Regions from separate parts of the Chungangia koreensis genome, predicted to be linked through region 2. Evidence: a T-box and tRNA genes for the amino acid it is inferred to sense, from the RefSeq annotation. Region 2 holds a T-box; the other holds one or more tRNA genes.
The links. A T-box is a leader RNA that pairs with one kind of tRNA and senses whether it is charged. The one in region 2 lies ahead of leuS (leucine--tRNA ligase), so its partner is inferred to be a tRNA-Leu.

Region 1 (14,984 bases), on a different contig from region 2:
GGAAGCGGGAAAACATCGGCAGCCATGCAGCGAATCGCTTATTTACTATACAAATACCGTGACCGACTCAAGGCGGATCAAATCATCCTTTTTTCCCCTAATACGATGTTTAGCCAATATGTCTCGAATGTGCTGCCGGAACTCGGTGAGGAAAATATGGAACAGGCCACCTTCCAGGAATATTTGGATCATCGCTTAAGCAGAGATTTTCAAATTGAGAATCCATACGATCAATTGGAGTATGTATTATCTAAAACAGATTCCCCTTCTTATCAAGCACGGCTTGAAAGTATCCGATTTAAAGCATCCACTCGTTTTGCTGATGCCATTCATACCTATCGGCAGTCTTTAGAAACTTCGGGAATGCTGTTTAAAGATATTACTTTCAAAGGGAAACCGATCGTTACAGCCCAACAAATTGAAGAGCAATTCTACAATCATGACACCGATCTCAAATTTTATAATCGACTTGAAAGTCTGAAGGATTGGCTGCTTAAAGAAATCAATGAACTCCAAAGAAACGAAAGGTCAAAACAATGGGTTCAGGATGAGATTGAGCTGCTCAGTGACGAACAATATTATAAGGCGCGAAACTTCTTAGCGAAAAAACGAGGTTACAGTCGGGAGTCGGTTGCTGACTACGAAATCGAACCAAAAGCACTTGCCAATCTGATTGTTCAACAAAGATTGAAGTCTGTAAGAAAACGAATCCGCTCGTTGGAATTCATCGATTTGAAGGGCATATACAAACAGCTCTTTTTGAATAAATGGAGTGAAGAAGACCTTCCGAAAAACTGGCCAGCCATTTGTCAATTGACCGTGGAACAGTTAGAGGTCAATAAACTACTCTATGAAGATGCCACTCCCTTCTTACTGCTGCAAGAACTTATTTTAGGCTTCCAAACGAACAATTCCATTAAACACATTGTCATCGATGAGGCTCAGGATTATTCTCCATTCCAATTTGAGTTTCTAAAGCGTTTGTTCCCAATGGCAAGAATGACCGTTTTAGGCGATTTCAATCAGGCCATTTTTGCTCATGCGAGTGAACGCGTTGATTTTCATACACTGACGAATCTTTACGGACCGGAGGAGTCGGAGTTCATTCAAATTTCGAGGAGTTACCGTTCAACTAAACCAATTATTGAATTTACACGTAGTCTCGTTCCGAACGGAGAAAGCATTATTCCCTTTGAACGTGATGGAGAGCCGCCACTTCTGAAACGGGTCGGTGATTATGAAGAACTGCACAGTCAGATCGCTTCAAAAGTATCGGATTTACAAAGTCGTGGTTTCAACACCATTGCGATTATCTGTAAATCCGCTGAAGAAAGCAGACGTGCGTATGAGTCGTTAAACATTGACGATCTCAAACTTATTAAAAGTGGCTCCAGTGAATATGAACAAGGCATCGTAGTAATCCCATCATATTTATCTAAAGGAATCGAATTTGACGCTGTCATCATCTATGATGCATCGGCGAACGTATACGGAGATGAAAGTTTGAGGAGAATCTTCTATACCGCTTGTACAAGAGCGATGCATGAGCTGCATCTCTTTAGCGTAGGTGTACCGACTCCATTATTACGCGATGCAATAAGAGAAGTTTTTATTAAGAATCAAGAATAGGCTTCGTAAAATGCCTTCTTTTCCTGTTAGTCGAATAATCAATCCTCTTCAACACTTATGTTGAGGGGGATTTTCTTTTACATACAATTAGGAAACGGAGGTCATTGTAGGAAGATTCTTTTAAAGTTATACTTTATATACCAAATTTAAGGAGATTTATAGTGAGAAAAAGTATACTACTCATTTGCCTACTGTATGGAGCAGGATTACTATTTTCCCTTTGGCTCTTTAGTCATAAGCCGGTCATCTTGGAAGATGCCGGTCAATTGCTGCCTACTAAGATTAAACAGGTTCATCGTGCTACAAGTGAAGAGAAAATGCAAAACTGGCTGAAAAACGCAATCGATCAAGATGAAAAGATTTCCGTCGCTGGGATGCAGCATAGCCAGGGTGGCCATACATACTATCCGAATGCCACAGTGGTCGATATGAAGAATTATGATAGAATCCTTGAATATGATCCTAATGAAAAAACGATTACCGTTCAAAGCGGAGCTACCTGGGAGGATATCCAGGAGAAGATTAACCCCGATCACCTCTCGGTTCGTGTCATGCAGTCACAAAATATATTTACTATCGGTGGATCGATCAGTGTGAATGCCCATGGAAGAGATATTCGCTATGGTTCTCTTATTAAAAGCATAGAATCGTTCAGGCTTCTCACTCCTGAAGCAAAGATTATCAATGTCAGTCGAACTGAAAATAGTGAGCTATTCCCTTTAGTTATTGGTGGATATGGTCTATTCGGTATTATTCTCGATGTTACCTTGCATCTGACAGATGATGAACTTTATCAAATCCGTTCAAAATCAATCGATTACGAAGATTATCCGAATTATTTCAAGAATGAAGTTCAACAAAATGATGATATTCGAATGCATATTGCGAGAATATCCGTAGCTCCAGATACCTTACTTCGAAATATGTATGTGACAGATTATGAATTTGTAGAGAACCAAGATCTCTTAGGGAATTATACAAAGTTAAAAAGAGAAAAACTTGTTGCACCTCAAAAATTTATGCTCGGGCTTTCACGCTATAGCGACTCTAAAAAGAACCTGCTTTGGGAATTACAAGAAAAATTATATGTCGGACAAGATGGCAACTACATTACACGTAACAATGCCATGCGTGGAGCCAGTAAATTTATGGAGTATGAAAACCCGAACAAAACAGAAATCTTGCAAGAGTATTTTGTTCCAGTTGATGGATTTACTAACTATATCGATGATTTACGAGGAGTACTTGAAGAAGAGGAGCTAAATCTACTGAATATCACAGTCCGTTATGTCAATGAGGACGAAGAAGCAGTAATGTCTTATGCTAAAGAAGATATGTTTGCTCTTGTCTTGTTAATTAATCAAGGAAAAAGTAAAAGTGAAATTGAAAAAACGGGAAATGTGATCCAGAAAATGATCGATGTTACCTTAAAGCATGATGGTTCGTATTACTTGCCCTATTATCCTTACCCTACGCAGGAACAAATGGACGAGGCCTATCCTCGAAACAGTGAGTTTTTCCAGCTGAAGAAACACTTCGATCCAAATGAAGTTTTTATGAACCTTTTTTATAAGGAGTACAGCCAATGAATTTCCGTCAGTTTCTCATCAGCCAAAGCATCATATTCACAGCAAGTAGTCTGGTCTTTCCGTTTTATTTATTGTTCATTAAAAATGTTGGGGATAGCTATTCTCAATTTGGGTGGGCCTATGGGTTGTTTACCTTAACCGCTGCCCTTTCCTATCCGGTCATCGGTCGTCTTGGAGATCGGTTTGGTGATAAGAATATGCTGCTTATTTATACATTAGGCATGGCAGCTATCATGTTGGTAATCCCGCTTCTCTATCTTGTGTGGCAAGTGTATATAATACAGATCATCATGGGGATCCTGGGTGCGATTCAAAAAAATACAGAAAAAGCATTCTTAGCTCGTACTAATGAGCCTGACACTGCTGGTAAGCAGATTGGAAACTACCATCTGCACATTTCACTTTGGAGTGCGTTCGGCATTATTCTAACAGGCTACTTAATTGATTTCTTAACAGTTGCAAGTCTATTCTATTTGATTTCATTTGTTTATATCATCGCATCTATTATTCTTCTTAAAAGGGAAAAAGCATAACTTAAAGACCGTCTGTTTGTAAGCTAAGTAATTGTTCCATAGAGAATAATGTATAGGCGGTGAGGAAGTTACCCGATTAAATAATCGAAAGCACAGGAGGCCACTACCTCCTTTTTCTTTTTTAAAAACATGGTATCGGATTTTTTAATTTCTGAGGCAGTGTTTAAAGTGACGATGATATTCATTCTCAATTAGATAATTAAATTATCAATTGGATTGACAAGGCAATCCATTAGAATTAAAATTAAATTATAATGATTATAATTTAGGGAGTGAATCACTTGCCGGAAGATACATTAAAATACAAAAAGAATAAGACTCTTTTCATCTGGGCGGCTTCTTTAACTCTGTTCTTTGCTTTCATTGAAATCCTTTATGGATTTATATCCGGCTCCTTAATGATGATGGGCGACGGCGTTCATATGGGCTCGGATGCCATATCGTTGATCCTCTCTCTAATCGCTACCATTATGGCTACTAAAGCAGCAACCAAAAACAAGACATTCGGCTTCAAAAGATTCGAACCCATCGCTGCATTTATCAATGGATTAACTTTATTGATCATTCCGATCTTTATCATTACGGAAGCGATCAGCCGGATGGTGAATCCAATAGAGATCTTCCCCAACCAAATGTTAGTCGTCGGTACAATCGGGTTGGTCATAAACGGGATTGTCGGATACATTCTTTCTAAGGCAAATTCAAACTTGAATGTTAAAAGTGCGATGCTTCACGTTTTAGCTGACTTATTCACAAGTGTGAGTGTTGTCATTGCCGCTTTGGGAATTAAATATTTTGGACTGACTTGGTTAGATCCTATTGGGAGTATCATTACTTCAATCATCATTATTGTTGGTGGACTAAAGATTACGAAGGAAGCATTCAATATATTGATGGAAGGTACACCTAACGGTTATTCCGTAACTACTATTGAACAGGTAGTCAAAGACGTCGAAAACAATCTAACCGTTAAAGATATTAAAGTTTGGTGTACGAACGAATCCGAAGTCTTCACAATGATTCAAGTGATTTCAGCAATGGAAAATGATAGTAATCTGCAACAAACGATTAGAGAAAAAATCTCAGACACCATTAACATCCCATTAAAAAACATTTACGTGAACGTAAATTAATCGCCATTACGGATTAGTAAATTCCCCTCGGCACATGTGTTGAGGGGAACAATTCACACATATACAAACCAAAGATGATTTAGAAATAGTCGAGTACTATGTGCATGGATCTATATAACCTGTATTACTAAAAACACCTGCAAACGTTAATTTCAACGTTTGCAGGTGTTTCATAGTTTCAATAAGATATACCGGTGGTCGGGGTCGAACCGACACTCCTCTCGGAACACGATTTTGAGTCGTGCGCGTCTGCCAATTCCGCCACACCGGCAAATGAGTGTTAGGCTTCGGAAAAGCCATAAATTATTATGCTATGAAATCATTCTTCAGTCAAGGGTAATTTTCAGACGCGTCATGATTGTTTTGAGGATTTAAAAACACCAACCATATAATCGGTCGGTGGTTCCTTATCCCGCATTTTGTTGTAATTCCAAATAGATTTTTCGTGCCGCCTCTTCAGCTTTTTCAGGGCATTTTTCGTAAACTGTGATTAGTTTATTTTCAATTATGAAATTCCATTGTTTTGTCATGTTTTTGTTCTCCTCTCTCTATGGTGTACTTTCTATTTACCCATCTTTCATTTCACATAAACAAAAGACCCTTCGATTGAAGGGTCTCCGTCACTTATTCTCCTACTTCTTTTTCCCACTCTGCGACCCGTTGCCGGACAAGGGGTGCTACTTCTTTCCCCAGTAATTCGATTGCCTTCATGACGTCTTCATGAGGCATGGAACCGACCGGTACGTGAAGCATGAATCGCGTAACTCCTACATTTTGTCGGAGGAAGACAATTTTCTCAGCAACTGTTTCAACATCTCCAACATAGAGGGCACCTTCAAGACTGCGCGCTTGGTCAAATGTTGCTCTTGTGTATGGACCCCATCCTCTTTCTCTGCCTAATACATTCATCGCTTGTTGAGTAGGCGGGAAGAACTTCTCAACTGCAATGTCGGTCGTCTCCGCGACAAATCCATGTGAATGGGATGCGACTGTCAACTTGGATGGATCGTGCCCAGCCTGCTTTGCAGCTCGGTAGTAAAGATCTACATGTGGTGCAAACTGAAGAGGACTACCGCCAATAATGGCTAAAACCAATGGGAGACCCAATAATCCTGCACGGGCGACGGATTCCGGTGTACCCCCACTGGCAATCCAAACCGGAAGTGGATCTTGGACCGGTCGTGGATAGACCCCTCTGTTATTAATAGAAGGTCGATGTTCACCCTCCCACGTCACCATTTCGGATTCCCTAACCTTTAACAGTAAATCCAACTTCTCTTCATATAGCTCGTTATAATCTTTAAGGTCTTGTCCAAATAGAGGAAATGACTCGATGAATGAACCTCGCCCAGCCATGATTTCTGCACGTCCATTTGAAATCGCATCAAGAGTGGAAAACTGTTGGAACACCCGCACAGGATCGTCGGACGATAAGACAGTAACCGCGCTTGTCAATCGGATCCGCTTCGTCCTGGAGGCTGCTGCAGCTAAAATAATTGCTGGCGCAGATGCCGCGTAATCTTTTCGATGGTGTTCCCCTACTCCGAACACATCCAAACCAACATCATCTGCCAATACTATTTCTTCGATTACATTGCGAATCCGTTCATCATGACTTAGTACATTTCCCGTATTAACCTCGGGTGTCGTTTCTACGAATGTTGTAATTCCTATTTCCATATACCAAAACCGCCTTTTCATTTATCTCAATCCATATTTAAATTGTACCTTACATAGTTTAATGAAGTACAAACATCCTAACTTACCTTCAATTATTAAAAGCTCCTGAGATTCACCCAAGGAGCTTTGTGATCATCGTTTAATTTACCTTTCTCACCGGTTGGCTTTCGAATAAGCCTTTAAAGGATTCCCGGTAGCACCAAGCTAAAAATACTTCCAAGAGCGCAACCACAATTGCCAATAGCAACAATTCCGAGTCAACAAATACATGAAAAGCAAAAATGTTAACGACCAGACTTGCTAAAACGACTAAAGCTAAAGGAACAAAACGCCCGATGATTAAGAATAAGCCTGCTACGATTTCTATCCCTTTTTCTAAAGCAAGTAAATAGCCGCTCCCTAAAAAGTCCATTGCCGCTGGACTAGTAGGAACAAATGGTTCAAATCCAAATAAAACAGCGTACCCGTTCAATCCAGCACCTAAAAAGATTGCACCTAACAATACTTCAGCAACTCGTATTATGATTTTCACAGTTCCTCCCCCCATACGATCATCTTTTTCATACCTATGATGAAAGTTGAACGTGTTAGTACCCTCAAATACCAAAAGGCTTATTTTCATTCAAAAATCCAATGAAGTCAGTAGCCACTTTCGAAAGAGGTGCTGATTTTCTATAGTACAACATGATCTTTCGAACAGAATGTTCATCATCAATTTTGTAAAAGAACAGTTTGTCTGTTTGTTCCAAGTAACGTGTGATTCCGGCACGAACAAACGAAATTCCTTTACCACTATTGGATAAATAGTAAGAGGTCAGTAATTGGTCAAGATACATTGACACCTTGGGAGTAAAGCCTGCTCTTCTACACATTTTCAGGCCTCTTGAATAAAGATCGTTCCCCTTTTTTAATAAGAGAAAGTTTTCATTTTCAAATTCCTTCAGGCTCACTTTCGGAAATAGTTCGTTTAAGTATTTCCCACTTCCTATTTCATCAAAAGACAGCCGGTAATTTTTCAGTTTATCGTTTACATCGTACGAGCTGGGAACTGCTAAAAGAATTTGTTCTTCCGCCCAAACGAATGAATCAAACGATTTTGGATCCCTTTTTTCAACATCAATAATGACATCAAAAACACCCGATCTTAGACACTTAATCAAATCATCCGCATTAGCCTCCATGAGGTTTACCGTATAATCCGGATATTCTCTTTTAAATTCCTGTACGATTGCAGGTAAAGTATACGCACAAAAAAAGGAAGAGCCACCTACATTAATAACCTTTCGATTATTGTCCTCAAAACTTTTGAAATATGTTTTCATTTCATTTTCTATTTCCATGATCTTCTCAATACACTCAATGTAATACTCACCCGCTGGTGTTAATCGGACCGGATTGCTGCTTCGATCAAAGATCGGAAGTCCAACTTTTTCTTCTACTTTTTTAATTGCCGAACTCAAGGCAGGCTGTGAAATATATAACTCCTCTGCTGCTTTGGAAAAGCTCTTATGTAGATAAACCGAATAAACGTACCCCATATTTTTAAGCATGATTTTCCCCTTAAAAGTCTAAAAGACCATCATCTATATAAATAAAACTATATACATTTATACACTTTTTGATATTGGTTTAAGTGACCGAAATTACTTAATATTATAACTACTGAAGCTAAAGATGCAAAGCATGCATTGCCATTATTAAAAGAAAGAGAGGAATAAAATGAGATTAATAGAAGAGAAATTCATAAAACTTGGAGCTGACAATGCCCCAGGACAAGAAGTTCGTCAAAACATTACAGCAATTCATCTGCGTGGTGAAAAAATCAATGGGATACCTGTCGACTTTTCACACGGTGATGTAGATGCTTTTGAACCGATTCCAGGTTCATTAGAGCATTTCATTGACGGATATCATATTGGAGGCAAGCAAGCCTATACAGAATACCGCGGGAGTAAAAACATCCGTCAAGACGTAGCACAGAAGCTTTCCAAGTTTACTGGTTCCGTTATTGATGAAAATCAAAATCTAATCATAACACCTGGTACACAAGGGGCACTCTTCCTGGCAATGGGCTCTATCATTGCAAGAGGAGATAAAGTTTCCATTGTTGAACCCGACTACTTTGCCAATCGAAAACTTGTTGAATTTTTCGACGGTGAAATCGTACCGATTAAAATGGACTACTTAAATACGAAGACATCTTCCGGTTTAGACTTAACTCAACTAGAAGAAGCATTTAAAAATGGAGTAAAGTTATTTTTATTCTCAAACCCCAATAACCCGACTGGTGTCATCTATTCTAAAGAGGAAATTCGCCAGATCGCAGAGCTTGCACAGAATTATGGCGCACAGGTCATTGTAGATGAGCTATACTCACGCCAAATTTTTGACGGACGCTCATACACTCACCTATGTGGAGAAAATATGATGGACCCTGAAAACTTAATTACGATCATCGGTCCTTCAAAAACTGAGTCGCTGAGCGGATACCGTTTAGGAGTGGCATTTGGCTCCTCTCAAATTATTGACCGTATGGAAAAGCTGCAGGCGATTGTATCACTTCGTGCAAGCGGCTATAGCCAAGCCGTATTAGCTTCTTGGTTTTCTGAACCCGAAGGTTGGATGAGTCAAAGAATTCAGGCCCATCAAGCCATTCGCGATGATTTACTTGGAAAGTTCAATTCTGCTGAAGGGTTTACCGTAAGGGCTACGGAGGGAGGTAGTTATATCTTCCCTAAAGTTCCCGAATTAGATGTAACCATTGGAGAGTTCACGAAGATCCTTCGACTTCAAGCAGATGTTACGGTAACGCCAGGAACGGAATTCGGTCCACAATTTACCGATAGTTTTCGTATTAACTTCTCACAGAATCATGCAGCAGCGATTGATGCAATCGACCGCATAATTAAGGTGGTGGATTTGTACCGGAAATGAGCTTAGGAACAAAGGAAGGATCAGGCGACTATTAGATGTGGCTCCATACAATTTAGGGGCCTCCTTTTCTCAAAAAAAGAGATAGTCATTTAACAACTAAAGGTAAGCGCTTACAAATTATTTTTTATATTTATCAATTATAGTCAAGGGGGATTCATCATGAAATGGTGGGTAACAAGAAAATTATATGTCCAAATAGCAATAGCTGCAGTAATAGGAGTTGCGATAGGTTTAATTTTTGGACCTAATGCTTCCGTATTAAAACCGGTTGGAGACATTTTTATACGGCTTCTACAGTTTCTTGTAGTGCCTTTAACCTTCTTATGCTTAATTGCCGGTATTACTAAAATGGAAGACATGCGTTCATTTAGATCAGTTGGAGGAAAAATAGGTCTTTATTTCATCGGTACTAGTCTTTTAGCCAGTCTAATAGGAGTCATAGTGGCATTGATACTTGGCCCGGGGAAAGGCACAATGGGGTTATTAGAATCAGCTGAACAAGCGGAGGCAGTAGAATTCAGCTTCATAAATCAATTTGTTGGATGGTTTCCAACCAACATAGTACAGGCGATGTCAGAAACAAATATGCTTCAAATAATTATAGCGTCCATCATCATTGGAATTGGCTTACTTTCCTTAGGAGAACGTGCAACCGGTTTGAGAAAGTTGGCAAATGAAGGCGCCGATTTAATGATTAAAATTACCGAATTTTTAATGTACCTTTCTCCTTATGGCATTTTAGCCTTAGTTGCGAATATGATCGGTACATTAGGTACTGACCTGTTAGCAGAGGTTGGAGTATTTATATTATCAGATTATATTTCTTTACTGGTCGTTCTGTTTGTAGTATACCCTCTTATTCTAAAGATCTTTGCCCGTAAAAACCCATTGGTATTTTACAAGAAAATATCGCCGGCTATGTTAGTAGCAGCCAGCACTACTTCTAGTAATGCAACATTACCAGTATCAATGAATGTGGCGAACAAGAACTTGGGAGTACCAGAAAAGATTTATGGTTTTACCCTCCCATTCGGTGCAACAGTAAACATGGATGGGATGGCCGTAGCTCTCGGTCTCATATCAGTGTTTGCCTGTAATTTATACGGCTTACCAATAACATTCACTTCGATTTTTCAATTTGTATTTCTTGGTTTAGCCCTATCGATCGGTGCTGCAGGGGTTAAAGGTGCTGGGGTTGTCATGTCAACCGTATTACTATCCACACTGGGGCTTCCACTCACCCTTATACCAATATTGGCAGCAATCTGGCCGATTATTGATATTGGTCACACAACAACAAACGTAGTTGGGGATTTAACAGGAACTACAGTGGTAGCTTCACAAATGGACATGGTAGATTCGAATGTCTTCAATGAGACTGAGCCTGTGCAGAATGAACCGATCTTAGAAAAAGTCGGGAGTTAACAGTAAGCCTTAATTATAATTAGGAGGCATAAATTCTTATGTACAATGAAAAGACGGGTATCTTTTTTGAAGCAAACTTACAAAAGGAAATTAAAGAAAAGTTCTATTACGTCGATGAAGATTATTTGGGAAACAAAAGACTTTTCTTTGAAAATTCCGGTGGATCACTGAGATTAAAATCTGCTGTTGAGGCGAAAGCCCAGTTTGAAAAAATACCGGATTGCCCTGACAGAAATAATGAAACTTCAAAGATGCTTAAACAGGTAAAAGAAAATGGGATTCGTGATATACTGCAAGTTATTTGTGGCGCAAAATCTGGAGCATTAGTAACTGAATTGACTGCTTCACAAGTAATGTTCCAAATCACTCAAGCTATAATTGAGAATGTACCAGGAACGAATGTGGTTACAACTTCTATCGAACATCCATCAGCTTTTGATTCAGCTAAGTATTACGCTGAAAAAACAGGCAAAGAATTTCGAGTTGCGATGGCCAATCCGAACACTGGAGGAGTAGACACAGAAGAGATTATTCGTCATATCGATGAAAATACATCTCTGTTAAGTGTAATCAGTGCATCAAACATTTCCGGTAACATACTTGATATAGAAGAGATCGTCAGAGAAGCTCGGAAAATCAAACCGGATTTATACATTATTTCGGACGCTGTTCAACATATGCCTCATGGTGTTCTGGATGTTGAGAAATCCCAACTCGATGGAGTGAACTTTGCACCATACAAAGGCTTTGGAGTTCGTGGCTGTGGCTATGGATACATCTCAGACCGAGTCGCAAAACTACCACATCATAAGTTAGAAGCGAAACCTGAAAACGAATGGGAACTTGGCTCATTTACTCACGCTAACTTTGCTGCCATCAGCGCGGTTGTAGACTATGTTTGCTGGATTGGTGAGCAATTCACAGATTCTAAGGATAGACGACAACTATATGTCGTAGGAATGGAGAATATCCATCTTCAAGAACGAGCACTATTGTACCGATTATTAGAAGGGACAAAGGAAGTCCCAGGATTACGTCATATCAACGGAGTTAACGTATTATTGGATTCAGAAGAATTGAAGGATCGAGATCTGATTTCAGCCATCAGCATTGAAGGGATCGGTTATACGGAAGCCGTTGCGGAATATGGGAAACGAGGAGTAACAGTCTTCGAGAGAATAAATACAAGCATATACTCTAAGCGTATCGTTGAATCATTGGGTTTAACAGGCGCCGTTCGTATTTCTCCTTTGCACTGCCATGATGCTAATGATATTGATGAATTCTTAAAGATTACCGCGCAATTAGTTGAAGACATAGCTAAACAAGTTGTGTTCGTTTAAGATGTGTTTAAATAGAAATCCCTAACAAGATGACTCTCTTGTTAGGGATTTCTATAGTTACTTTACTTATTGTAGAAAAAAAGAACTTCAACATATACGTTGAAGTTCTTTAGTCGAAGTATGGTAGCTTCTATTGATACCGGTGGTCGGGGTCGAACCGACACTCCTCACGGAACACGATTTTGAGTCGTGCGCGTCTGCCAATTCCGCCACACCGGCAAGATGTAAATGCTGCAGACAATAACCAATTATTACTGGAGGCGGCAACCGGATTCGAACCGGTGATAAAGGTGTTGCAGACCTGTGCCTTACCACTTGGCTATGCCGCCAAATTATATTGGAGCGGAAGACGGGATTCGAACCCGCGACCCCCACCTTGGCAAGGTGGTGTTCTACCACTGAACTACTTCCGCATCTACTGGGGTAGCTGGATTCGAACCAACGCATGATGGAGTCAAAGTCCATTGCCTTACCGCTTGGCTATACCCCAAAAATTAATGGGGCGGATGAAGGGAATCGAACCCTCGAATGTCGGAACCACAATCCGATGCGTTAACCACTTCGCCACAACCGCCATAATAGAATATGGATAGGGTTTGGATTACGTTAATTAAAATGGGGCGACTGATGGGAATCGAACCCACGAATGCCGGAACCACAATCCGGTGCGTTAACCACTTCGCCACAATCGCCATCATAACAAATTCAGCTGTTTTTTGGCAGGGGCAGTAGGAATCGAACCCACACCGGAGGTTTTGGAGACCTCTGTTCTACCGTTAAACTATGCCCCTAAAAACTGGTGGAGGGGGGCAGATTCGAACTGCCGAACCCGAAGGAGCGGATTTACAGTCCGCCGCGTTTAGCCACTTCGCTACCCCTCCACATATATGGTGCCGGCGAAAGGACTTGAACCCTCAACCTACTGATTACAAGTCAGTTGCTCTACCAATTGAGCTACACCGGCATTAAGGAAAAATGGTGGGTCAGGACGGAATCGAACCGCCGACACTTAGAGCTTCAATCTAATGCTCTACCAACTGAGCTACTGACCCATTTCGATTTACAATAAGCTTCGCTTATCCTAAATCTTATATATAAGAATAAATGGCGGTCCCGACCGGGATCGAACCGGCGATCTCCTGCGTGACAGGCAGGCATGTTAACCGCTACACCACGGGACCATTTGGTTGCGGGGGCAGGATTTGAACCTGCGACCTTCGGGTTATGAGCCCGACGAGCTACCGAACTGCTCCACCCCGCGACAATATTATTGTTTTTCAAGACAAGTTCTATTATATCATAGTTGATAGTGATAAAGGAAGAACTTTTTTAGTAAAAATGGCGGAGGCGGTAGGATTTGAACCCACGCACGGTTTAACCCGCCTGTCGGTTTTCAAGACCGATCCCTTCAGCCACTTGGGTACGCCTCCGTATTATAACACTATTATGGTGGACCTTGCAGGACTCGAACCTGCGACCGGACGGTTATGAGCCGTCTGCTCTAACCAACTGAGCTAAAGGTCCTTAGGATGGCGGCAGAGGGGATCGAACCCCCGACCTTACGGGTATGAACCGTACGCTCTAGCCAGCTGAGCTACGCCGCCAGGTTATTATATTTAAAATGGTGGAGCTTAGCGGGATCGAACCGCTGACCTCCTGCGTGCAAGGCAGGCGCTCTCCCAGCTGAGCTAAAGCCCCATTTTAATTTCATAAGTGGTCGGGAAGACAGGATTCGAACCTGCGACCCCTTGGTCCCAAACCAAGTGCTCTACCAAGCTGAGCTACTTCCCGAAAAACATATGTATATGGCGCGCCCGACAGGAGTCGAACCCATAACCTTCTGATCCGTAGTCAGACGCTCTATCCAATTGAGCTACGGGCGCACATAAATTATATTGGTACTGGTGCCGAGGACCGGAATCGAACCGGTACGGTAGTCACCTACCGCAGGATTTTAAGTCCTGTGCGTCTGCCAGTTCCGCCACCCCGGCTTTATGGCAATGTTGGAGCGGAAGACGGGATTCGAACCCGCGACCCCCACCTTGGCAAGGTGGTGTTCTACCACTGAACTACTTCCGCATTAAGATGCGGGTGAAGGGAGTCGAACCCCCACGCCCGAAGGCGCTAGATCCTAAGTCTAGTGCGTCTGCCAGTTCCGCCACACCCGCATATTAATATAAATGGTGAGCCATGAAGGACTCGAACCTTCGACCCTCTGATTAAAAGTCAGATGCTCTACCGACTGAGCTAATGGCTCACAAGAATGGTGCCGGCGAAAGGACTTGAACCCTCAACCTACTGATTACAAGTCAGTTGCTCTACCAATTGAGCTACACCGGCATGTGTCTTGATGAGAATGGTGGAGGATGACGGGATCGAACCGCCGACCCCCTGCTTGTAAGGCAGGTGCTCTCCCAGCTGAGCTAATCCTCCTATATGTATCCGATGATTATGGTTTGTCCCAGTCATTTGAGATACAGTGCCCAGCGACGTCCTACTCTCGCAGGGGGAATCCCCCAACTACCATCGGCGCTGAAGAGCTTAACTTCCGTGTTCGGTATGGGAACGGGTGTGACCTCTTCGCCATCATCACTGGACTTATATGTTTTGAAAGACAAGATTTATTATATCAATTCTTCGAAGATTTTCAAGCATTATTTCAAAGAAAAATATATTTTTGTTCTTTCAAAACTGGATAAATAAGACATTGAAGCATTT
Region 2 (14,984 bases):
ATCTACTTTATAGGCATCGTTGATGAACACCATCATTTGTGAAATTGCCGTATTGTAATGCATGTTTGCATAGTCTTCGGATACTTTCTTGACTGTTTGGTTGTATACACGATCCAATTTGCCATCGTTCGTGTCTACAATTTTCTTACTTAATGACCCATCTTCATTCACGAATAGGCGCCAGATCCGGTCAAGGAAGCGACGAGCTCCGTCCAGCCCATTTGTAGACCAAGCTTTTGAAGCATCAAGTGGTCCCATGAACATTTCATATAGTCGAAGAGCGTCCGCACCGTGAGTTTTCACGATATCATCTGGGTTTACTACATTCCCTTTTGATTTGGACATCTTTTCATTGTTTTCACCTAAGATCATGCCTTGGTTGAACAATTTTTGGAATGGTTCTTTCGTTGGAACAACACCCAAATCGTAAAGAACTTTGTGCCAGAAACGAGCATATAACAAGTGAAGTACCGCATGCTCCGCTCCACCAACGTAGATATCAACCGGCAACCAGCGTTTCGCCAACTCAGGATCAACTAATTGCTGATCATTGTTTGGATCGATATAGCGCAAGTAGTACCAGCAGCTCCCCGCCCATTGTGGCATCGTATTTGTTTCGCGGCGTCCTTTCTTACCAGTTACCGGATCCACGACATTTACCCACTCTTCAATATTTGCAAGCGGAGATTCACCTGTACCACTCGGCTTGATGTCTGTTGTTTTAGGAAGCATCAATGGAAGCTCTGATTCGTCGACAGCCGTCATTGTCCCGTCTTCCCAATGGATGATTGGAATCGGCTCACCCCAGTAGCGCTGTCTGGAGAAAAGCCAGTCACGTAAACGGTAAGTAATCTTCTTCTCGCCTTTTCCATTTTCCTCTAACCATTCGATCGCTTTTTTGATTCCCTCTTCTTTTCCTAATCCATTCAAGAAACCGGAGTTTACGTGTTCGCCGTCGCCTGTGAATGCTTCTTTTTCGATGTCTCCACCTGCAACGACTTCAACGATTGGCAAACCGAATTTTTTCGCAAATTCATAGTCACGCTCGTCATGTGCTGGAACTGCCATGATGGCACCTGTGCCGTAAGTGGATAGTACGTAATCCGCAATCCAGATCGGCATTTTTTCGCCGCTAACCGGGTTAATGGCATAAGCACCTGTGAATACACCTGTTTTATCTTTTGCAAGATCTGTACGCTCAAGATCACTTTTCATTTTCACTTCGTCCAAGTAAGCTGCTACCGCTTCTTTTTGTTCAAACGTAGTGATCTTATTAACCAAGTCATGTTCTGGTGCCAACACTGCATACGTTGCACCGAATAATGTATCAGGGCGTGTTGTAAATGCTTCAAATGAAAGATTCGAACCTTCAATGTCAAATGTGATTTGTGCACCTTCCGAACGGCCGATCCAGTTGCGTTGCATTTCCTTCAAGCTATCCGGCCAATCCAAATCATCCAAATCTTCAAGAAGACGATCTGCATATTCAGTAATCCGAAGTACCCATTGTCTCATCGGACGGCGTTCAACCGGGTGTCCTCCACGTTCGGATTTCCCATCGATCACTTCTTCATTTGCAAGGACTGTTCCAAGTGCAGGGCACCAGTTAACAGGCACTTCATCTACATAAGCCAAACCGCGCTTATACAGTTGGATGAAAATCCATTGGGTCCACTTGTAATAAGAAGGATCCGTTGTATTGATTTCGCGGTCCCAGTCATAAGAGAAGCCCAAATCATTCATTTGACGCTTGAACGTTTCGATGTTCTTCGCCGTGAATTCTGCAGGGTCATTTCCAGTATCTAAAGCGTACTGTTCAGCAGGAAGACCAAATGCATCCCAGCCCATTGGGTGAAGAACATTATAACCTTGCATGCGTTTGAATGAGCTTAAGATGTCAGTTGCGATGTAACCGATCGGGTGTCCAACGTGAAGACCGACGCCGGATGGATACGGGAACATGTCGAGTGCATAAAATTTCGGTTTCGATGGCTCATCTACCGTTTTAAATGTTTTGTTTTCCTTCCAGTATTGCTGCCATTTCTTTTCGATTCGTTGATGATGAAATGCCATTGTTTTTCCTCCTCAAAAATAATCCTGGTTGCAGTGAGTGAAAATAAAAAAACTCCCGCCCCTATTTGTAAAAATAGGGACGAGAGGATGTTGTAATCTCCCGCGGTACCACCCAAATTGACGGCATAGCCGCCCAACTCGATTCATTCCTTAACGCGGAAAACGGCACCGGCTACTAATCATTCACCACTGCAGACTCCAAGGCGAGTTCAATGAATTGCTCCACTGGCTTTCACCAACCGCCAGCTCTCTACAGAAGCCCCTACATTTACTACTCCTCTTCTTCGTCAATGCTATTGTGTCTCATTTTAGCGGAACAATTCTGAATTGACAAGTGGCAATTGCCCAATTAAAAAATCGCCGTACGAGACGGCGACATTTTTTGTTAAACTCCTAATCCTAAACTAAATAGGAGCATCGAAATGATTACTCCTATGACTGGCACTACTGTTGTAGCGGCAACTGCCCAGTATGCTTCCTTGTGACTTTCACCACATACGGACTGAAGATGGCATTCCGCTTGTCACCGAAATCAGTTATGCCGAAATTTGTCCGACAAATAAGATATTGGCCCCTTGCATAATCAGGAAAATCAGCAGAGCTAACCCTGCAATTAGCCCGCTCATGCTTAACAAGGACAACCTCTTTGTGAATGCAATTAACCTAAATTAACGTTTTCTTTCACGTTTTTCACAATCAGTTCCGCCTCTGTTGAATCAATGATGTCCTGTACAGTGAATCCTTCGAACACTTCTTTAAGTTCAAGACCATCAGCTGTTACTTCAATTAAGGCCCGTTCAGTGATGATTTTGTTGACTACGCCTTTTCCGGTAAGTGGAAGACTACACTCTTTCTTGATCTTCGCTGAGCCGTCTTTAGCAACATGATCCATAATGACAATCGTTTTCTTAGCACCATGTACAAGGTCCATTGCTCCGCCCATACCTTTAATCATCTTCCCTGGAATCATCCAGTTGGCAAGATCACCCTTCTCTGAAACTTCCATACCACCTAAGATGGCTACATCAATATGACCACCACGAATCATGGCGAAGGATTCAGCACTGGTAAAGAAGGCTGAACCTGGAATGGTTGTAACGGTTTCCTTCCCAGCATTAATTAGATCCGGGTCTACCTGATCTTCGGTTGGATAAGGTCCAATTCCAAGCAATCCGTTTTCAGATTGAAGAACGACTGTTTTATTTTCTGAAATGAAGTTTGCAACCAAAGTCGGCATACCGATTCCGAGGTTTACGTAGTTTCCGTCTTCAATCTCCTGCTCGGCACGCTTTGCAATACGTTCTCTTATATTTAAGTTTCCCATTTTCGTTCAGACCCCTTTCTTAAGAAGTTCTCGTCGTTAGACGTTCAATCCGTTTTTCTTGTTTCGCAACCAATAGCCCTTGTACATAAATACTCGGTGTATGAATCGTGTTCGGATCAAGATCTCCAGCTTCTACGAGTTCTTCCACTTCAGCAATAGTAACTGCACCAGCTGCAGCCATCATCGGATTGAAGTTTTGAGCAGTCTTGTTGTAGATCAAGTTTCCGAACTTGTCGGCCTTAGCAGCACGGATCAAAGCGAAATCAGCATGCAATGCCTCTTCCAACACATATTCCTTGCCATGGAACGTACGAATTTCTTTGCCTTCAGCAATGCTTGTCCCAACACCAGCTGGTGTGTAGAATGCCGGAATACCAGCACCGCCAGCACGAATTTTCTCAGCAAGTGTACCTTGTGGCGTCAATTCAACTTCGATTTCACCTGCAAGTACTTGACGTTCGAATTCCTTATTCTCTCCAACATATGAAGCAATGATTTTTTTAATTTGTCGTTTTTTCAAAAGAAGCCCTAAGCCCCATTCATCAACTCCACAATTGTTGGAGATAACAGTCAAATCTTTAACTCCTTTTTCGACAAGTGCTAAAATCAATTGTTCCGGTATTCCTACCAGCCCAAATCCACCGACCATCAATGTTGCTCCATCATGAATATTTCCCACCGCTTCAGCCGCAGACGAATAAATAGGCTTCATGTTGTAACCCCCTATGTATTATTATTATTCAGTATCTCACCTTAGAAATAAAGCGCTATCATTTTTTATTATATCTCTTTATATCTAAAATGAAAATCTGCTAGTCTACCCTTATATTCTCAGATTAAATTATTCTGTGCAATAGAAATAAACAATTGTGATATACGAAAAAACACGGAGACATTGATTGTCCCCGCATCTTTTGGATAGTGTAAAATAATTTTATTTTGTATTAGCCTGCTGTTCATTAGTTATATTTTTTAACGGTTTATCGTAAAGTAAACTCGTAATAATTGAGAATGAGGCTAAAATGGTCAAGATTAGGAACATCATTTTCATTCCGTACTCATCGACGAGTACTCCACCAATGAATGGGCCGATCATTCTGCCAATGGTTGCTGCACTGTTGACAATCCCTTGATAGAAGCCTTCACGGCCTTTTGGTGCCAGCTGACTTGCAAGAGCAGGTACTGCGGGCCAAACAAACATTTCTCCGATCGTCAAGATGACCATAGCTACTACGAACATCGAGAATTGTTCAGCGTACGCAACAACTACAAAGGAGATGATTAATATTACAGTGCCAAGTAAAATTTGGCCTTTTAAGTGGTGTTCCATTCGTTTGACAATTGGTCTGATCAATGGCTGTCCCGCGACTATTAGGATCCCGTTAAGCGTCCACAAGGAGCTATACTGTGTCAACGTAATTCCAAGATCCAGCGTATAAGCTGAAATTGTTGTCGTCCATTGAGAATAGACCAACCATAACAAGATGTATCCAATGCTAACAATTAGCAATGCATAAAACGGAGCTTTATTCTTAATCCGTTTTCCTTCATTAATAACTGTGGTGTGCTGCTCAGGAGCAATCATCAAATTCTTATAACCGAACAAGGCCAGAAGAAAGAAAAAGATGTACATGATTAAATTGGCTAAAAAGATATAATCGAAACTTATATCCGCTACAACACCAGCTAAAGCTGGTCCAATGGCAACTCCGACATTCTGCGAAAGATAGATGGCGTTAAAAGCTTTACGACCTCCTTCTGGCCATGCAGTTCCGACCATCGCATACATACTCGGGAAGACAATTCCTCCACTGAATCCTAAAAGAGTCAAAAACCATATGTAATGTGGCCAGCCATGGAAGAAAACGAGGCCTGTAAGAGCCAACAGGGAGATGATAATACCGGTAAGGATAGATTTATAACCACCGATTTTATCGAATAATACTCCGCCCAGCATATTTCCAATAACTCCTGCACCTGAATTGGCCATCAACACTAGTCCAGCTACTGCCAGCGATTTTCCTAATTCATCATGCATGTAGATCGTGTTTAACGGCCAAAGGAATGAGTTCCCGACCGTGTTAATAAGCATACCAATAATTAAAAGCCATACACTTTTCGGCATGTTCTGTTCCTCCGATACGTAATCCTCGAATAAGTGTATTTCTTTTTCTTATGAAGAACAAGAATACAACTTGATGTTGGAACTTTCAGTTAACTGTAGTGAACTCACAAAAACATGCTACAATCTGTTTTAATAGGAGTGAAAACAATGACAGAATACATATATCCATTCCCTTCTGACGGAAAACGTTACTATACATGGAACCGGCATTTGCGGGACCATTTCGGCTCTAAGGTGTTCAAGGTATCTTTGGATGCTGGATTCGATTGTCCGAATCGGGACGGAACAGTTGCCTACGGGGGCTGTACGTTTTGCAGCGTGGCCGGGTCAGGTGATTTTGCGGGGAAAAAAATAGATCCGATTGACGTTCAATTCGAGGACATCAAACAGAAAATGCATCGAAAATGGAAAGATGGAAAGTATTTGGCCTACTTCCAAGCCTATACGAATACGCATGCCCCTCTTCCGGTTTTAAAAGAGAAATTCGAAACAGCCCTTCAGCAAGAAGGGGTTGTGGGTCTTTCCATTGCAACGCGCCCCGACTGCCTTCCGGATGATGTTGTGGAGTATTTGGCAGAACTGAATGAACGGACATATTTGTGGGTGGAGTTAGGTTTGCAGACAGTCCATGAAAAAACAGCGAAGCTCATTAACCGTGCTCATGACTATCAGACGTATATTGAAGGTGTAGAGAAACTACGTCGACATGGTATACGTGTTTGTTCACATATCATTAACGGCCTCCCTTTAGAGGATAGAGAGATGATGATGGAGACAGCGCGTGAAGTTGCAAAACTTGATGTCCAAGGAATTAAGATCCATCTTCTGCACTTACTAAAAGGCACCCCTATGGTCAAGCAATATGAAAAAGGTCTGCTGCAATTTTTAAATCGGGACGAATATATACAGCTCGTCGTGGATCAGCTCGAAATCTTGCCTCCCCAAATGATCATCCACCGGATAACTGGGGATGGACCGATTAATCTCATGATTGGTCCGATGTGGAGTTCGAATAAGTGGGACGTTTTAAATGGAATCGATGCGGAATTAGTACGAAGGAATAGCTGGCAAGGTAAGTATTCCTCCCCTGTAGAGGTGAACCCGTTATGACTTTAAAACGAGTTCTCCCATTTGCAAAAGACCTTCTAAAAGAAGTTGTTCAAGAGGGGGATACTGCGATTGATGCCACTGCCGGAAACGGCCATGATACTTTTTTCTTGGTTCAACTTGTTGGTGAAACTGGACATGTCTTCGCATTCGATGTACAAGAAGATGCTTTAACTAAAACAGCTGAACGTTTAGGGAATAACCGTGACCGTGCAACCTTAATACATGATGGACATGAACACGTGTTAAAGTATGTAAGTCGTGAGATTAGTGCAGCGATTTTCAACTTAGGCTATTTGCCAGGCAGCGATCATTCTGTCGTGACAAAGGGCGAAACGACCATCACGGCCATACAGGGGATCTTGGACCGATTGAAGATTGGAGGGTTAATCGTGCTTGTCGTCTATCATGGTCATGAAGGCGGAAAAGAGGAACGTGATGACATCATGGATTATGTATCGACACTTCCCCAATCACAAGTCGATGTCATGAAGTATGAATTCCTGAATCAGAAAAACAGCCCCCCGTTCATCATTGCCATTGAAAAAAAGAAAGAAATGTGAAGAAAGCAGCCGTTCCTTTATCACTAAGGAACGGCTGCTCTTTATAGATTGCGGAGATCTAAAATTGTTTCATCGAATTGATGCATCTTCTTCATAAAGGAAATTAATTCCGTTGCTGTTTCACTTGGAGAACTAAGTTGTTCATTCTCTTTATACGATTTGAATCGGTCTAACAGCGGGAAGTCCTCTTCTTTTGACGAACGAATCTTTTCTTGCATCCCTGTGTCAATGATTCCTGGTGCGATTGAGACGATCTGGACAGGAAACTTAGCTGTTTTCTGTTCCAAAGCTACTACTCTTGAAAAATGATCCACTCCGGCTTTCGTCGTACAATAACTGCTCCAGCCCTCATACGGTTTTCGTCCTGCTCCAGAAGAAATATTAATGATTTGCTTTTTCGCATTCACGTCTTTTAGATGATGAATGAAATAATTGCTTAAAATCATTGTGGCCGTTAAATTTACTGCGACACTTTTGGTTATTTCAGTGTGTTCCACTTCTCCTGCCAGTCCAATCGGTTCAATCATCCCTGCATTATTGATCAATGTATAACTGGATGCATCAGGAAGCAGATTGAAGATTTCTTCTGCAGCTGCATTAATTTGGGATGGATCACTTAAATCACATTGGATCGAATGAACACCGTCTTTCATAATCCCTGATCGGGAAAGGCCGATAACGAAATGGTTTTCTGCCGTTAATTGTTCTACTAATTCTTTACCGATGCCCTTAGAGGCTCCAGTCACGATATAGGCTTCCATTTAATTTCCCCTCCTGTTGCTATTCAAATTCTACTCGAGGGTATCCAACTGTTCAACTAACGAGTGATCATTCTCAAACGGATTTATGCGAGAATGGACATTTTCCGGTAATCGGTATGCAATCATCCCCGATGAAGAACTGTTTCCATTCTAAATGGTCTGGATCGCCGTAATGGCCGATATCGGGATGTTTCGGCAATTGATCCCAAACTGCTACGCGTTCACGAACCTTTTCCCGAGACATGATTCCTCCCTTTTCGGTGCCTTCTAGTCCTTTAAAGATCTTCCTTGGTTGGAATCCAATCACCATGGCATTTCCTAAATCGCGGGTCTTTCTCTTTTTATAGGCAGGTGCGTTACCAAAAGCAAAGATCGGTTCACCGTAAAAACGGAAATCCCATAAATAATGTTCCGGATCTTTCGGACAATCTTCTGGCCATTCAATGGGATCCTCCTCATGTAAATACTGCAATATATTCCAAAACTGTTCTCGGTATTGTTCAAGCTGTCCTTCTTGTTCAAAAGGCTCAACAAAGACGAATAACCCATGCCGTTTATGTTTTGGGTCCTTAAACAATTCGAGAAAACTGATTAATGCCTTCGGTAAATTGGACCAATCATCCTGAGTAACGTAAGCGTACCGAAGTTCTCCTTTCAACTGCCCGCCCATTCCAAAATAGCAGGGAAACGTTTTATCGGTCACCGTACGGACAAACGTCTCATATTCCCGCTTCAGCCACAGCGGCAAATCCTTCCTCGTTTCCATTTCTTCCTTTGTCAATAGTCCATGATTTACTTTCTGTTCTTTTGCAAACAAATACTCCGCCTCCTTTATATGTATATGTATATGTATATAAAATTACCCTCCGATCATTTTTCACAAACTGTTTTCAGAGCTGTTCAAAAGGGAATAGTAAATGAGAGAACATTAATCGGAGGCTATAGGATGAGGGCAATTAAAGAAGTGAAACAACAGATCGTTTGTCATACAGAATATGAGGCGCTGGAGAAAGTAATCGTATGCCAGCCGAAATACATGGAAATTACAGAAGTGATTAATGAAGTTCAGGAAGAATATGCAGAAGAAAATATTAACCGGCTAAAAGCGATGGAGCAGCATAAGGCATTTACAGATGCTTTGGCAGAAAATGGAGTCACAGTTTATATGCTGCCACCTGCAAAGACGAAACCGGAGCAGGTTTTCACGCGTGATATCGGCTTCACAATTGGACACACGCTTTACATTTCGGAAATGGCAAGCGATATCCGTCAAGGGGAAGAAGAAGTGTTAACAAAGTGGTTATCGAAAAATAGCATGCCGCATAAAAGACTATTTAGTAAGGAAATTGAAGGTGGAGACGTAATAATCGATGGCAAACGAGTATTTGTCGGTTTAAGCAGCCGGACAAATGAAGATACAGTTAAAAGTTTAAAAAAATTGTTGCCTAACTATGAAGTCATCCCCATTGAGTTTGATCAAAAATACCTTCATCTGGACTGCGTGTTTAATATTCTTTCTCCTGAAGATGCTCTAATTTTCCCAGAAGCTCTCCAAAAAGAAACGGTTCACATGTTGAAAGGTATGTATAAGACGATTGAAGTAAATGCCGAAGAACAATTTACTATGGGAACAAACGTCCTTTCAATCGGACATAAAAAAGTATTTAGCTTACCGGTCAATAAAGAAGTGAACCAGAACTTGAGAGAACGGGGCTATACAGTTATCGAAGTGGACTTATCCGAAATTATAAAATCCGGCGGCTCATTCCGTTGCTGCACATTACCTATTAAACGAACCGAAATCATAAAGGATTGAATACCATAAATCATTGTTAATAAAGTTTTTTGCAATGTAAAAAGCGGCTGCTCGATAGGAGATCAGCTGCTTTTTTATATTTACTCTAACAACGCGATTTTTATATGGGCTTAGTGAAGCTCTTCATGCCAAACCAATTTCGCAACTTCGTTAGCAACTGTTATTTTACAGTTGGATTAATGTGTATTTATTACTGCTTTTATAGAAAATTCTATACGAATGCACATCATTAATTACAGTAAACTCCCTTTTCACTTGACCTTCTAAACATATGGTATTGAAGAACAATTAATTCAAAGAAAATTTTTCGGCAAAAGTAAAGGGAACCCGCAATGGATTCCCTTTTAAACTATTTATATTGTAGGTTGGTTGATGTTTTTTTATTACAGTTTGATCCGGTCTTCTGTCACTGCATCAAAGAAATGTACCTTTTCCATATCGACTGCTAATTTCACTTGATCCGAAGGCTGGATTCTTGTCTCAGCATCAATTCTTGCAATGAAATCATACCCTTCTAAGCTGGAATACAAATATGTTTCAGCCCCCATTAATTCCACAACTTCGATGGAAGCTTCGAACGTAGCCCCCTCATTAGAGGAGATATCTTCCGGGTTCGTATAAATACTTTCAGGACGAACGCCTAAAATAATTTCCTTGCCCATATATCCATTTTCACGGAGCTGTTCTTTCTGGTTTGTTGGCACCGCAATAACAGTCGTTCCCGTAACAAATCCTTCTTCTGTCAGCTTTCCGCGGAAGAAGTTCATCGCTGGCGAACCAATGAAGCCCCCCACAAACACATTATTCGGGTAATCGTATACGTCCTTTGGAGTACCGACCTGCTGAATGAGACCATCTTTCATGACTACAAGGCGAGTTGCCATCGTCATTGCTTCTGTCTGGTCATGTGTTACGTAAACTGTAGTCGTTTGTAAACGGCGATGAAGCTTTTGAATTTCCGCACGCATTTGCACACGAAGTTTTGCGTCCAAATTCGATAAAGGCTCATCCATTAGGAATACTTTCGCATCTCGCACAATCGCCCGTCCTAAGGCGACACGTTGACGCTGACCGCCTGATAACGCTTTTGGTTTCCGTTTCAAGTACTCTTCAAGTCCTAAAATCTTCGCAGCACTAATAACCCGCTCTTTAATTTCGCTTTTAGGAACTTTCCTCATTTGGAGGCTAAAAGCCATATTTTCATAGACTGTTTTATGAGGATACAAAGCATAGTTTTGGAAGACCATGGCAATATCCCGGTTTTTCGGTGCGATATCATTCATTTTATTACCATCGATTTCAAGAACGCCGTCTGAGATTTCCTCAAGACCTGCAATCATACGTAAAGTAGTTGTTTTTCCACATCCGGAAGGCCCTACAAATACGATGAACTCTTTATCTTGGATATGAAGATTAAAATCTCTTACTGCTATAACACCTTTATCGTATTCCTTCGTTAAGTTGACTAATTTTAATTCAGCCATTCGGATTCCCCTCCTGTCCATATGTAAGCTTTTCATTTATATAACCGATAGCACCTTTACAAAATGTGCATAAGACCTCAAGATCTTCTGTCACTAACACTAAATCTGCATCTTTGCCTCGAGAAATACTTCCTTTTCTGCTGTATAGCCCAAGACGTTTTGCTGCATTTTGTGAGCTGATGAGCTGTAGTTGATGCCAAGTAAGACCCGCAACTTCCTTCATCAATTTCACACCATCATTCATTTTCAATACACTGCCAGCAAGTGTACCGTCTGCTAAGACCGCCTTCCCGTCTGCAACGGTTACCGGCTGTCCACCAAGCGAGTACACCCCATCTGGTAGCCCTTTCGCACGCATCGAATCCGTAATTAGGATTAAGCGATCCATTCCGATAAACTTTGACATCATCTTCAGCATTTCAACAGAAATATGAATACCATCCGCTATCACTTCACACGTAAAGCGTTCATCCATGAAACCTGCACCGACTACACCAATCTCCCGGTGATGGATTCCGGTCATGGCATTGGTAAAGTGTGTCAAATGTGTGATGCCTTTGTCCCCTGATTCTAACATCTGGGAGAATGTAGCCTTTGTATGTCCGGCAGATAAGATTACGCCCGACTCATGTAATTTACTTGTAACACTAAGCCCACTATCCCGTTCAGGTGCAAGTGTCACTATTTTTAAGTCTGTTAGGGATTCACCGAACCAGTTCATTAACAATTCTAAAGACGGTTCGACTATGAACTCCTTCGGTTGTGCCCCTGCCTGCTCCGGATGAATGAAGGGCCCTTCCAAATGGAAACCGAGCATTTCTGCACTGCCTTCCATTGGACCTTTGATGTATTCCCTGTTCACATAAATAGCCTGATGAATTGCCTCTGGAGACTGTGTGATGGTGGTCGCAAGAAAGGAAGTTGTTCCTTCCGAAGGCAGATACTTTGCAATCTTAGCAGCTGCTTCTACCGAACCGTCCATGAAATCGGCACCATCCGCACCGTGAATATGAATGTCAATGAATCCTGGCAATAAGGTGTTGCCATTACCATTAAAGCGTTCACACTCGATACCACTTTTCCCTTCGATGACTTCTATAATTCTGCCATTAGAGATGAGTATTTCTCCTTGAATCATTCGGCCGTCTTCCAGACAGACCGAAACATTTTCAATGATGAAATGTTCCATTGAGTTCACTTCCTCTTCTTGCGGAACGTTTGGCTTTGAATTTCTTCAATGGCTTCACGTGTCGCATCCAAGTATTGAACGGTTGTATCATACTGTCTCGAGGCAGCGGACATGAACAGAATGTCCATTACATGCAGTTGCGCGAGACGCGACGAGGTCGCACCGCTTCGGAAATTCGCTTCACGAGCTGGTGATGTATGAAGGTGAATTTGTGCAAGTTCTGATATTGGGGTTTGCCCATATTTCGTTAAACTAATCGTAACCGCACCTTTTTCATTAGCCATTTCGATAATTTTCTCTACCTCGAATGTCGCACCCGAGAAGGAAATACCGAAGACGACATCATCCTTGCCCGCATTTGCAACGATTGTCGCACCCATATGAAGATCAGTACTTGCCGTTGCATGTTTGTTTATACGGAGCAGTTTTTGTTGGGCATCGATCGCTGAGATACCCGAAGCTCCCACACCGAAGAAATGGACATTCTTCGCCTTTACAATGGCATCCACTGCAGCTTCCAATTGTTCGGAATCCAGAAGTTCAGCTGTTTCCATTAAAGATTTCACCGCTAAATCCGTCACTTTTTGAATGGTCATCGATACGGGCTCATTCGGCTTAATGTCGCGGTTAGTCAGCTCCACTTTCCTGCCGAGATCTCCGATAATTCTCAGCTTCAGTTCTTGAAAGCCTTTAAGCTTTAAAGATTTACAGAGCCTCGTAACGGCTGCTCCGCTTGTCTGACTTTGGTCACCCAACTCAGAAACGGTCATGGTAACCACCTTTTCTGGGTTCGCTAAAATATATTCTGCAATTTTCTGTTCTGATGGCGGCAGCTGACCACGCATCTCGTTCAGCAAAATAAGGCCTCCGCTCGATATTGCCATACAATCAACCCTTTACTTACAATTTATAATTCCTTCAACATAACATGGAATGTCCTGAAAGTCTTGAATCCATTCTTCAAGTACAAATGTCCCGCAGAACTCTTTTCACTCGTCCAAAGAAACCAGGCTCCATGTAGTGTCTTCGCTCTCATACTTTGCAGCGTTTCATGAAGAAGGATTTTCCCTAAACCTTTTCCTTGTTCAGTTGGATCGACTCCAAAAGGGCCGAAGCGCTCACGAATTCCTTCGTAACCACCGTAAAGTGCAAATCCAACAACCGTTTCATTTCGTTTCGCTACAAGAATTTGTGAAGGGTTCAACCCCTGAAGCACGCCTTCCCGAATCGCTCTCCCCCAGTCCGGATTGAAAACTTCATTGGCGAAATGAATTAACTCGTAGAAATCTCCGTCCTTCACTTGGCCAAATGTATAGCCTTCTGTTTCTCGAATACGTTTAAGCTCGTTTACTTCAACAGGATAAACGTAATCAGTAAGTGCCCGGTGCATGGCGACAGGAGAGTACAATTTTCGGAAACCTGATGCTTTCAAGAACTCAAATCCCGATGGATACCGGTCCTCGTCAATTCCAGGAACAAAATAATTGGGAGCATAAGAAGAAAAGAAAACCTTCTCTGCCCCTTTGCTTTTTGCATAGTGGCAAGCTCTTTCCATTAATCCTTTTCCCACACCTGATCGTTGAAAATTAGGTTTGACAAAGAAAAATGAAATCCATGCTGTATCCTCTTCAAGTTCCGTTTTGTACATGGGTAGTTTCCGAGTGATTGAAAGAATCGCACCAATAACTTCCCCATTTTCCTCTGCAACGATTAAACCTTGAGGATCGAAATTCGCGTCCAGCATTACTTGTCTGCAAAAGCGTTCTGAAGTGATCGGATCATGTGTAAGTACTTCGTTCCAACATTCTACGATCTTCTTTTCATCTCCGGATTTAAATGTGCGGTACATCAGGCTCACCCTTTCTTCGCAGAAGCCATTTTCACTGCAGCATTTACAAATCCATTGGATTGATCGATGAGTTGCTCAGCTTCCATCCGATCTGATTTCGTTAAAATCATCACGATCGCAAGTTTCACATTGAAGTCGGTTTTTATTAAAACGTCTTCCGCCTCTTCATAAGAAACATCCGTCACAGCACAAACAATCTTCTTCGCACGCTCACGCAGCTTAAAATTACTTGCATTCAAATCGATCATAAAATTGCTATACACTTTTCCGTTTTTCACCATTGATGCGGTCGAAATCATGTTTAAAATCATTTTATGTGCGGTCGCTGCACGAAGCCTTGTCGAGCCTGTGAGAATCTCAGGACCAGTAACAACTTCAATTTTAATGTCAGCTACTTCGCCGATTTCTGAATCTGCATTGCTGGAGAGGCTTACTGTAACTGCCCCACAGCCACCTGCATATTGCAGTGCACCAATTACGTAAGGAGTTCGGCCGCTGGCAGCAATTCCAATCACAACATCATGAGAGGAAACTCCCAATTTCTGAAGATCGTTTGCACCCAATTCCGGGTCGTCTTCAGCTCCCTCTACCGCATGGAACATTGCACCTTCGCCCCCAGCAAGCAAAGCTTGAACTTGTTCAGGAGGTGTGCTGAAAGTCGGAGGACATTCTACGGCATCTAATACGCCAATC

Region 1: it has a tRNA-Leu gene. The T-box ahead of leuS (leucine--tRNA ligase) is inferred to sense a tRNA for this amino acid. The anticodon was not compared.

The regions. Positions count from the first base shown of each region.
Region 1 is NZ_JBHSEC010000020.1:295,244-310,227, forward strand. It holds gene helD (RNA polymerase recycling motor HelD) at 1-1,629, shown strand, start outside; gene ACFOZY_RS14480 (FAD-binding oxidoreductase) at 1,791-3,218, shown strand; gene ACFOZY_RS14485 (MFS transporter) at 3,215-3,751, shown strand; gene ACFOZY_RS14490 (cation diffusion facilitator family transporter) at 4,033-4,884, shown strand; tRNA gene ACFOZY_RS14495 (tRNA-Leu) at 5,074-5,155, opposite strand; gene ACFOZY_RS14500 (hypothetical protein) at 5,292-5,414, opposite strand; gene ACFOZY_RS14505 (LLM class flavin-dependent oxidoreductase) at 5,509-6,564, opposite strand; gene ACFOZY_RS14510 (hypothetical protein) at 6,704-7,096, opposite strand; gene ACFOZY_RS14515 (LysR family transcriptional regulator) at 7,161-8,114, opposite strand; gene ACFOZY_RS14520 (pyridoxal phosphate-dependent aminotransferase) at 8,284-9,498, shown strand; gene ACFOZY_RS14525 (dicarboxylate/amino acid:cation symporter) at 9,658-10,923, shown strand; gene ACFOZY_RS14530 (aminotransferase class V-fold PLP-dependent enzyme) at 10,962-12,266, shown strand; tRNA gene ACFOZY_RS14535 (tRNA-Leu) at 12,404-12,485, opposite strand; tRNA gene ACFOZY_RS14540 (tRNA-Cys) at 12,522-12,595, opposite strand; tRNA gene ACFOZY_RS14545 (tRNA-Gly) at 12,605-12,679, opposite strand; tRNA gene ACFOZY_RS14550 (tRNA-Gln) at 12,685-12,756, opposite strand; tRNA gene ACFOZY_RS14555 (tRNA-His) at 12,765-12,840, opposite strand; tRNA gene ACFOZY_RS14560 (tRNA-His) at 12,883-12,958, opposite strand; tRNA gene ACFOZY_RS14565 (tRNA-Trp) at 12,984-13,057, opposite strand; tRNA gene ACFOZY_RS14570 (tRNA-Tyr) at 13,064-13,147, opposite strand; tRNA gene ACFOZY_RS14575 (tRNA-Thr) at 13,155-13,230, opposite strand; tRNA gene ACFOZY_RS14580 (tRNA-Phe) at 13,243-13,318, opposite strand; tRNA gene ACFOZY_RS14585 (tRNA-Asp) at 13,372-13,447, opposite strand; tRNA gene ACFOZY_RS14590 (tRNA-Met) at 13,451-13,527, opposite strand; tRNA gene ACFOZY_RS14595 (tRNA-Ser) at 13,606-13,696, opposite strand; tRNA gene ACFOZY_RS14600 (tRNA-Ile) at 13,714-13,790, opposite strand; tRNA gene ACFOZY_RS14605 (tRNA-Met) at 13,797-13,870, opposite strand; tRNA gene ACFOZY_RS14610 (tRNA-Ala) at 13,889-13,964, opposite strand; tRNA gene ACFOZY_RS14615 (tRNA-Pro) at 13,981-14,057, opposite strand; tRNA gene ACFOZY_RS14620 (tRNA-Arg) at 14,073-14,149, opposite strand; tRNA gene ACFOZY_RS14625 (tRNA-Leu) at 14,169-14,257, opposite strand; tRNA gene ACFOZY_RS14630 (tRNA-Gly) at 14,271-14,345, opposite strand; tRNA gene ACFOZY_RS14635 (tRNA-Leu) at 14,353-14,434, opposite strand; tRNA gene ACFOZY_RS14640 (tRNA-Lys) at 14,448-14,523, opposite strand; tRNA gene ACFOZY_RS14645 (tRNA-Thr) at 14,531-14,606, opposite strand; tRNA gene ACFOZY_RS14650 (tRNA-Val) at 14,624-14,699, opposite strand; rRNA gene rrf (5S ribosomal RNA) at 14,748-14,863, opposite strand.
Region 2 is NZ_JBHSEC010000005.1:45,217-60,200, reverse strand. It holds gene leuS (leucine--tRNA ligase) at 1-2,073, opposite strand, end outside; T-box leader at 2,146-2,367, opposite strand; gene ACFOZY_RS04660 (3-oxoacid CoA-transferase subunit B) at 2,732-3,397, opposite strand; gene ACFOZY_RS04655 (CoA transferase subunit A) at 3,417-4,109, opposite strand; gene ACFOZY_RS04650 (MDR family MFS transporter) at 4,332-5,522, opposite strand; gene mnmL (tRNA modification radical SAM protein MnmL/YtqA) at 5,670-6,632, shown strand; gene mnmM (tRNA 5-(aminomethyl)-2-thiouridylate-methyltransferase MnmM) at 6,629-7,192, shown strand; gene ACFOZY_RS04635 (SDR family NAD(P)-dependent oxidoreductase) at 7,234-7,953, opposite strand; gene ACFOZY_RS04630 (YqcI/YcgG family protein) at 8,027-8,770, opposite strand; gene ACFOZY_RS04625 (dimethylarginine dimethylaminohydrolase family protein) at 8,900-9,769, shown strand; gene ACFOZY_RS04620 (ABC transporter ATP-binding protein) at 10,153-11,253, opposite strand; gene nagA (N-acetylglucosamine-6-phosphate deacetylase) at 11,246-12,442, opposite strand; gene ACFOZY_RS04610 (MurR/RpiR family transcriptional regulator) at 12,448-13,299, opposite strand; gene ACFOZY_RS04605 (GNAT family N-acetyltransferase) at 13,350-14,291, opposite strand; gene murQ (N-acetylmuramic acid 6-phosphate etherase) at 14,297-14,984, opposite strand, start outside.